DNA from 2 places in the Sporanaerobacter sp. PP17-6a genome. Region 2 is predicted to be linked to the other one. Evidence: a T-box and tRNA genes for the amino acid it is inferred to sense, from the RefSeq annotation. Region 2 holds a T-box; the other holds one or more tRNA genes.
What was found. The T-box of region 2 lies ahead of leuS (leucine--tRNA ligase). A T-box ahead of a tRNA ligase gene usually reads a tRNA of that ligase, here a tRNA-Leu.
Positions count from the first base shown of each region.

Region 1 (5,012 bases), on a different contig from region 2:
ACAGAGAATAGCTTTAGGGCGTTTGTGGTTTTCAAAGGCAAATATAATTCTGTTGGATGAAGCTACTTCTGCAATGGATAATATAACGGAAGAAAACGTCATGAATCACGTTATGGATTTATTGAAAGAAAAAACTGTAATTGTAACAGCTCATCGTTTGAATTCAATAAAGAACTTTGAACGCATTGTTGTATTCAAAAATGGAGATATTATAGGACAAGGTAAATTTCAAGAGTTGTTGGAAAACAATCCATATTTCAGAGAATTGTATTATGCAACGGTAAACAAATAATTTTTGTATTAAGAATGGTATATAAAGTTAACCCGTTTTGATAGAATAGAAATAGTTTTGTCGGCCAATAGGCAAATCTGATGAAGATGCCTCCGTATACGTACGGAGGCATTGCTTACCAACTATTATTATAATATATACAAAACCGTTAAAACAAAATTTTTCTGAATACTGAACTTTAAGGTTATTTTTAAGCGGTTTTAGGATAAATTGTCCACAAAGACAAACTACTTAGCAAATGGGTCATTATCTTTATCAGAATTCCATATATATTCAATACTATCTGCAATTTCTTTTGCTTTATTTACACCAAATCTTTCAGCAATAAATCCGAGTGCCATATCCATTCCTGCCGATATACCAGAGGAAGTATAAAATTTCCCATCTACTGCCCATCTTGCATGGGTAATCCAGTCTACATTTGAGTTTACTGATTTTACCCACTTAAGGGCTCTTTTATTTGAAGTTGCTTTTTTACCATCCAGTAGATTTGTTTTTGCTAAAAGAGCAGAACCAGTGCATACCGTTAGGCAATATGTTGACTGAGCGGCGATTTGCGTTAGTTTTTCAATAAATTTTATATCCGTGACTAAAGGCCGCGCACCTTGCCCGCCTGGAACTAAGAGTATACCATAAAAATCAGCATTCTCTAACGGTGTGGTGAAAACATTTGTCCCTTGTCTACTTTTAATAATACCACCATTAATTGAAATATAGTGCATATGGTATTCTTCGATACGGCTCAAAATTTCCACAGGTCCAAATGCATCCAATGTTTCAAAATCGGGAAACAACAAAATATTTATATCCATGAAAACAATCCTCCCAACATATTTTGTACTTTGAAACTATCATATAAAACAAAATAAGTCAATTGCATTGTAATTGGCTTATTTAACAAAGTTATTCTAAGCCGAAAGCGTGGCAGTATATTTGTACCAACTTAATATCCAGATTGCTTACCATATAGTGGCGGACTATAGCAATAGAAAAATTTTAAATTAATAAATTTAACAAGCTCATAGCAACCAAATTTCAAACAACTCTATATTATATATGTGATGAAAATTCCAGAAAAAAAACTGCATATAGTCATCTCCTTTCAAAAGGGTTAAAATTAATTTTGACCCTTTTATTGAAATTTTTATCGTCGACCTCCAATAATGTAAAAACTACCGGGGTTCGACAATAATTTATTTTTTTATAAACATAAGCAAATCCAATACGTATGCCAAGATTAAGTGATAAACATACAATATTTGTTGATTTGACAAAAAAAGAGAAGTATAGTAATATCAATAAATAAATGAGTATCAGAATACCTATGAGGAATTGAAACGCGTTTGGCCTTGCCAAAGGTGGTATAGTCAGCAAGGTATCAGAATACCTATGAGGAATTGAAACAACAACTCTTCCGTCGTCGGAGTTTCGTATGCGGGAAGTATCAGAATACCTATGAGGAATTGAAACCAGGAGTTGCAGAACCGAATACAAAAGATTATACAGGGTATCAGAATATCTATGAGGAATTAAAACTATAACTTGGATGTATAAGTATAAAAATAGGAGGGTAAGTATGCTTGAATTTAAATATGATACGCAACTATTAATAGATGGGAAGAATCTTTCTGAGGATAAAATTGGTGAATATATTACCAAAAATATAAAGGGAGATTGTTTATTAGCGGTCGGCAGTGAAGAGACGATAAAAATTCATTTTCACACGAATACTCCTTGGAAAGTGCTTGAATATTGTGCTTCACTGGGCGATGTTTATGATGTTGTCATAGAAAATATGGAACGACAAACCAATGGCCTAAAAGGCTAAACACAATTATATATGAGAGAAATTAGGATAAACAAAAGGGCCCATTAATTTGGGCCTTTTTTTGACTGGAAATATCTGAATTTTAATTTATAAAAAACAATAATAAAAGAAAGTCAAAATTTTATTGGAATTTCAGCAAAAAAATGAAAGTTTGACTTCAACAGATCAAAATAAATATGGTAATACTGTAGTAATGCATCATTTTAATGGAAAAGAACCAATGGAAGAAGTGACAAAAAATGATCTTATTATGATTAAAAAAACATTATATAATTTTTTTACAAAGGCTTTATTGACAATAAATAATAAAATAAAAATAGTAGGGATTATTTGTCCCTACTTATTTTTTAAAAATCATAGTCTGTGCGAATAGTAATAATGCCGAAGGCGGGAGTCGAACCCGCACGAGGTTTAAGCCCCACTGGATTTTGAGTCCAGCACGTCTGCCAATTCCATCACTTCGGCTTAACGGTTACAAAAAATATGTTAACATATAACAAAACAAAAATCAAGATATTATTTTAAATTGTTTACTGATTATTTTTTTTAGGATATACTTATTATGAAGCTGTTAAAAAATAATAGCTTATATAAGAATATGGGGAGATGATTTTTTGGATAAACTCATGATAATTGATGGAAGCAGCCTTTTATATAGGGCTTTTTATGCGCTGCCTCTTTTGTCTACAAAAGATGGAATATATACTAATGGGGTATATGGATTTTTGACTATGTTTTATAAGATAAAGGATGAATATGACCTGGATTATATATGTATAGCTTTTGACAAGAAAGGGCCAACTTTCAGGCATATAGAATTTGATAAATATAAGGCAAATAGGCAGCAGATGCCTAATGAATTGTCTATACAGTTCCCCATACTCAAAGAAGTGTTAAAAGCAATGAATGTTACCTTTATTGAAACAGATGGATATGAAGCTGATGACATTGCAGGCACTGTATGCAATATAGGAAAAGAAAACAATATGGAAGTTATATTGGTGTCAGGGGATAAGGATTATCTTCAGCTTGTTTCTCCTCATTCCAAAGTTCTTTTAGTCAGAAAGGGAATAACTCAATTAGAAGAATATGACGAGAAAAAAATGGAAGAACGATATGGAATTACTTCCCAACAATTTATAGATTTAAAAGGCCTTATGGGAGATCAGTCCGATAATATTCCGGGGGTTCCCGGAATTGGAGAAAAAACGGGAATTAAACTTATAAAGCAGTTCGGCTCCATTGAAAATATTTTTGAACATATAGATGAGGTTTCCGGAAATAAAGTTAAAAATTCTTTAATAGAATATAAACAAGGAGCATTTATGAGCAGGAAATTATCTGAAATAATAACAAATGTTCCGCTGGATATTAAATTGGAAGATCTGAAAGTCAGAAAAGCTGATTTCAAACAATTAAAAGAAATTTATGAGAAATTGGAATTCAAAAGCTTAATTAATAAGATTCCGGAAGATGAAATTGAACACAATAATAAGAATATCTATAGATCGGAATACTTTATAGGAGGAAAAGATAATATTAATACAATCTTAAAGGGAATAGATAAGGAAAAGAAATTTTCTTTTAAATTTGTATTTGAGGATTCGGATTATATAAAAGATGAGATATTAGGAGTTGCCTTAAAATGTAATGATTTTCCTTCGTTATATTTGGATTTTTTGGGAGAACCTTCTTTAATAGATGAATTTAAGCATAATTTTAAAGAATATTTTGAGAGAGATGATATAGAAAAGATAGGTCATGACTTAAAGGGAGATATCTTAGGATTATTTAGGATGGGAATAGATATTAAAAATATTACATTTGATAGTGCCATTGCGCAATATTTAATTAATCCTTCTCAAACGGATTATAGTATTGGAAAATTATCTGAAAAATATTTGAATGTAAATATTGAAGATAAAGAAAAAATATTGGGGAAAGGGAAAAACAAGAGGACTTTTAAAGATTTATCCGTATCGGAGAGAGCAGAATATTTTTCAAACATACTTAATATGGTTTATTCCTTAGAAAATACTATGGAGGGATTTATTGAAAGCTTTGGTATGACTGAACTTTATAACAATGTAGAATTGCCCCTTATAGAGGTATTGGCCAGCATGGAATGGTATGGATTTAAAGTAGACGAAAATATACTTAAAAGTCTTGGAGAGGAATTTGAAGAAGAAATAGAAAAATTGACACATAAAATATTTGATTTAGCAGGAGAAGAATTTAATATAAATTCACCAAAGCAATTGGGAGAAATATTATTTGAAAAACTGAATCTTCCTGTTATTAAAAAGACAAAAACCGGATATTCTACAGATGCGGAAGTGCTGGAAAAATTAAAGGATAAACATTCCATAGTTGATAATATCCTTAAATATAGACAGTTAGTCAAATTAAAATCTACCTATATTGACGGATTTATTGCTTTAATTGATAAGAATACTGGCAGAATTCATTCCAGTTTTAATCAAACAGTTACGAATACAGGAAGAATAAGCAGTACCGAGCCAAATCTCCAGAATATACCTGTAAAAACTGAAGAGGGAAAGAGAATACGAAAGGCTTTTGTTCCAGAAAATAATGATTATCTGTTAGTTGATGGAGATTATTCTCAAATAGAGCTGAGAGTGTTGGCTCATATCTCCGACGATCCAAAATTAAAGGAATCATTTTTTCATGATGAAGACATTCATACAAGGACCGCAAGCGAAGTTTTTAAAGTAAAAAAAGAAGATGTAACACCTGCCATGAGAGGAAGAGCTAAGGCGGTTAATTTTGGAATAATATATGGCATAAGTGATTATGGCCTTTCAAGAAATTTAAATATATCTCGAAAAGAAGCAAAGGAATATATCAAAAATTATCTTGAAAATTATAGTA
Region 1 covers NZ_FMIF01000036.1:77,051-82,062, forward strand. Annotated here, with positions in the region: gene PP176A_RS13515 (ABC transporter ATP-binding protein) at 1-292, shown strand, start outside; gene PP176A_RS13520 (DJ-1/PfpI family protein) at 520-1,104, opposite strand; gene PP176A_RS13525 (kinase to dihydroxyacetone kinase) at 1,869-2,120, shown strand; tRNA gene PP176A_RS13535 (tRNA-Leu) at 2,500-2,585, opposite strand; gene polA (DNA polymerase I) at 2,747-5,012, shown strand, end outside.
Region 1: it encodes a tRNA-Leu, which carries the amino acid that the T-box ahead of leuS (leucine--tRNA ligase) is inferred to sense. The anticodon was not compared.

Region 2 (5,012 bases):
TAGTATCCGTTTCTCTTTCAGCCTTCCCTCCGCATTTGGGACAAGTGGTTTCCACCCATTCTTTTATATTGGCAAGAGGCGATTCTCCGGTATCCGTAGGCTCATAGGCTTCTATATTCGGAAGCATAAGAGGAAGTTCTTCCTCAGGTATTGGAACCCATCCGCATTTTTTACAGTGAACCAATGGTATAGGTTCTCCCCAATATCTTTGACGGGAAAATACCCAGTCTCTTAATTTAAAGTTGATTTTTCGAGAACCCAGTTTCTTTTCTTCAAGCCATGATACCATTTTTTCTTTAGCCTCTTTTACATCTAAACAGTTTAAAAATCCCGAATTTACCAATTCTCCCGATTCTGTATCAATATAGGCCTCCTTCTCTACATTTCCTCCTTTTACAACTTCCACAATAGGGAGATCAAATTTTTTTGCAAATTCCCAGTCTCTGCTGTCATGAGCAGGAACAGCCATTATAGCTCCGGTGCCGTAGGAAGCAAGAACATAATCCGATACCCATATGGGAATTTCCTTTCCCGTTGCAGGATTTACAGCTTTAATCCCTTTTATTTCAACACCTGTTTTTTCCTTTACAAGCTCTGTTCTCTCAAAGTCGGATTTTTTTATGGCATTTTTTCTGTATTCATTTATTTCATCTAAATTTTCAATATCCTCTTTATATTTATCGATTAAATGATGCTCCGGTGCCAAAACCATATAAGTTGCCCCAAACAGAGTATCGGGCCTTGTAGTATATACTTTTAAGTTCTCATCTTTTCCTGCAATTTTAAAATTTACTTCTGCTCCCTCGGATTTTCCGATCCAATTTATCTGCTGAATCTTGGCCCTTTGTATATAATCTACCAAGTCAAGATCGTCTATCAGTCTTTCCGCATAGTCGGTTATTCTCAACATCCACTGATTCTTTACTTTTCTTATAACTTCTCCCCCGCATCTTTCACATTTTCCGTCTACTACTTCTTCATTTGCCAATCCTATTTTACAGGAAGTACACCAGTTTATAGGCATCTCGGTTTTATAAGCCAAGCCGTGTTCAAAGAGTTTCAAAAAAATCCATTGAGTCCATTTATAGTAATTAGGATCTGTAGTATTTATTTCCCTCGACCAGTCAAAGGAGAATCCTAAGGATTTAAGCTGAATCTTAAATCTTTTAATATTCTGTTCGGTAACCTTTTTAGGATGGATTTTATTCTTTATCGCGTAATTCTCCGTAGGCAGTCCGAAAGCATCCCATCCTATGGGGAAAAGTACATTATATCCTTCCAACCTTCTTTTTCTCGCCACAACATCAATGGCAGTATATGGCCTTGGATGGCCTACATGAAGTCCTTTTCCCGAAGGATAAGGGAATTCAATCAAGCCATAAAATTTTTTCTTACTTCTGTCATTACTTGCCTTAAATGTTTGATTCTCATCCCATATATCATGCCACTTTTTCTCTATTTCCTTTGGATTATAATCCGTCATACAATACAACCTCCTATTATAAAAAATAAAACCTTCCATCTCTATAGAGACGAAAGGTCCGCGGTACCACTCTAATTGGCAGATAAAATCTGTCCTCTTATTAAAATAACGGTTTTTTAAACCGGTTAAAGCTAATTTATTCACCTTAACAGCTCAAAGACGAGTTCAACATTTCCATTGCCGCCTTCCACCTTTCAACAGCTCTCTTTAAAACGGAAAAAGTTTACTACTTCTTGTCATCGTTTAATATTCATTTAAATATATAATAACAGATATACGGCAGTTAATCAATAGATAAAATATAACTTTAAAACTCAGCGGATTTTACTGTTCTTGGGAAAGGTATGACATCTCTTATATTGTTCATACCGGTAATATACATTATTGCTCTTTCAAACCCCAGACCGTATCCCGCATGTTTTACCCCGCCGAACTTTCTCAGTTCATTGTACCACCAATAAGTATCCTTATCTAATTTCAGCTCTTCCATTCTATTTTCTAATATATCTGGCCTTTCTTCTCTCTGGCTTCCTCCTATTATCTCTCCGATTCCGGGAACAAGCATATCTGAAGCCGCAACTGTTTTTCCATCATCATTTAATCTCATGTAAAAGGCTTTGATTTCTTTTGGGTAGTCAATTACAAATACAGGTTTTTTAATTACTTTTTCTGTAATATATCTTTCATGTTCGGTCTGTAAATCCAAGCCCCATTCTACAGGATATTGAAAGGTTTCCTTTGATTTTTTAAGTATTTCGATTGCTTCGGTATATGTGATATATTCAAATTTTGAGCTGGCTACATGGTTCAGTCTCTCTAACAATTCCTTATCTATAAATGAATTGAAAAATTTCATTTCCTCCTTGGCATTTTCCATAACATAATTGATAACATATTTCATCATATCTTCAGCTAATTTCGTAGCATCGAACAGATCGGCAAAAGCAATCTCCGGTTCAATCATCCAAAATTCTGCCGCATGTCTTCCGGTATTTGAATTCTCAGCTCTGAAAGTAGGCCCGAAGGTATATACATTCTTGAAAGCCAAAGCAAAAGCCTCCGCTTCCAACTGACCGCTTACCGTAAGATTTGTTTCTCTTCCGAAAAAATCTTTGGAATAATCAACTTTTCCTTCATCGTTCAAAGGGACATTTCCCATATCCAAAGTGGTTACATGAAACATCTCTCCTGCTCCTTCCGCATCGCTTCCGGTGATTATAGGAGTATGAACATATACAAACCCTCTTTCTTGAAAAAATTTATGAATTGCATAAGCCGCAAGGGATCTTACTCTGAATACGGCATAAAACGTATTGCTCCTCGGCCTTAAATGGGCAATCGTCCTCAGGTACTCAAAACTATGTCTTTTCTTCTGAAGAGGATAATCCTGAGCGGAACTGCCTTCCAGCTTAATCATTTTTGCCCGGATTTCAAAAGGTTGTTGTGCTTCAGGAGTCTCCTTTAACTCCCCCTGGACAGTTATTGCGGAACTTATCTGATATCTTGTTATTTCTTTGAAATTTCCCAAATTTTCATCAAAAACTATTTGAATATTCTTAAAAAAGGTTCCGTCATTTAATTCAATGAAGCCAAAGGACTTTGAGCTTCTTATGGTTCTTATCCACCCAGATATTTGGACATCCTTATCTAAATACTTTTCTTGTGCTTCAAATATTTCCCTTACTGTAGTTTTCTCCATGAAATTACTCCTTTCTCTTTAAACTGTAAAAATAATATATAAAAAAACCTTTCATCCTTCTTATGAAGGGACGAAAGGTTCGTGTTGCCACCCTAATTGCTGTCTTAAAAAACAGCCACTCTTTGCAATATATTCTATATTGCCTGCCTATAACGGTGCAGTTCCGTCATTCCTACTCTCTTTAAAGGATTTCAGCCAGAAACTCAGAGATGTTCTTCAGCATAAGCTTTGTATCGACCTTCCACCATCATCGATTCGCTTCTTACATTACTTATGTCTACTCTTCTCATCAAAGTCAATATCATATTTATATAATTATAAATTATATTACTTATATTTGTCAAATAATTTTGATAGTCTTTCTTTAATTACTTTTTCATATCCGTTTTCCGTAGGTTCATAATATTTTGCTTCTTTTAACTCGGGAGGAAGATAATCCTGCTTAACAAAGGAATTCTCATAATCATGAGGATATTTATATCCTATGCCGTGGTTAAAATCAGATGCTCCCTTATAATTTGCATCCTTTAAATAATCGGGGACTTCTCCGATTCTCTTATTTTTAACATCATCCAGAGCTTTAAGTATACCGGAAAAAGCCGCATTGCTCTTCGGGGCACAAGCCACATATACTGCTGCTTGAGCCAAGGGGATTTTCCCCTCAGGCATTCCCACTGTCTCTACCGCTTTGAACGCAGATAAAGCAACGGTTAAAGCATTGGGATCAGCGTTGCCTACGTCTTCGGAAGCACATATTATTATCCTTCTGGCAATAAATTTAGGATCTTCCCCCGCATATATCATCTTGGCAAGCCAATAAAGGGCAGCATTTGGGTCAGACCCTCTCATGCTCTTAATAAAAGCTGAAATAGTATCATAATGCTCATCTCCGCCCTTGTCATATTTGGCTTGCTTTACTTGAATACAATCTTTAATTACTTCCAGATCAATGTTGATTATTCCCTTATCATCTTTCGGAGTAGTCAACACTCCGAGCTCAAGAGAATTCAATGCAATTCTTCCGTCCCCTTCAGAAATTTCCACAAGGTAATCGACGGCATCTTCTGCTATGTCTACATTAAACATTCCTAGTCCCTTTTCTTTATCTTTTAATGCTCTCATCAATATTTCTCTCAATTCCGCCTTGCTGAGCTTTTCAATAGTTATTATCTGACATCGGGAAAGAAGAGCTTTGTTTACCTCAAAATAGGGATTTTCCGTTGTAGCACCGATAAGTATTATTATTCCTCTCTCTACATAGGGAAGAAGAGCATCCTGCTGAGTTTTGTTAAACCTATGAATTTCATCGATAAACAATATTGTCCGTTTGGAATAAAGTTTTAAATATTCTTTTGCTTTGTCTACTACTTCCCTTATATCCTTAATTCCTGCAGAAACCGCACTTAATTTTTCAAAATTCATTTTGGTACTTTTGGCTATAACCATTGCCAAAGTAGTTTTTCCCGTACCCGGAGGACCATAAAATATCATTGAGGAAAGTCTGTCTGCTTTTATAGATCTGTATAAGAATTTGTCCTTTCCCAATATATGTTTTTGCCCTATGAAATCTTCTAATACTTCCGGTCTCATCCGTTCCGCCAGAGGAGCATTCTTTTTTAAATTGTTTTCCATATTCATAGTGAAAAGATCCATTTAATCACCTATCTCTATTATTTCCGGAAAATTTCATTTTATAATATAAATCTATACATAAACTTTCTTTACATATTCCGAAGTCATACCTCTAAGTATTCCTCCGTATTTTAATCCGAATTCCAATTTATCTCCGACCTTATATTTTATTTTACTATTTGTTATATCCAATATCAA
Region 2 covers NZ_FMIF01000004.1:124,233-129,244, reverse strand. Annotated here, with positions in the region: gene leuS (leucine--tRNA ligase) at 1-1,483, opposite strand, end outside; T-box leader at 1,526-1,732, opposite strand; gene asnS (asparagine--tRNA ligase) at 1,791-3,182, opposite strand; T-box leader at 3,246-3,484, opposite strand; gene PP176A_RS03610 (replication-associated recombination protein A) at 3,510-4,835, opposite strand; gene orr (ornithine racemase Orr) at 4,887-5,012, opposite strand, start outside.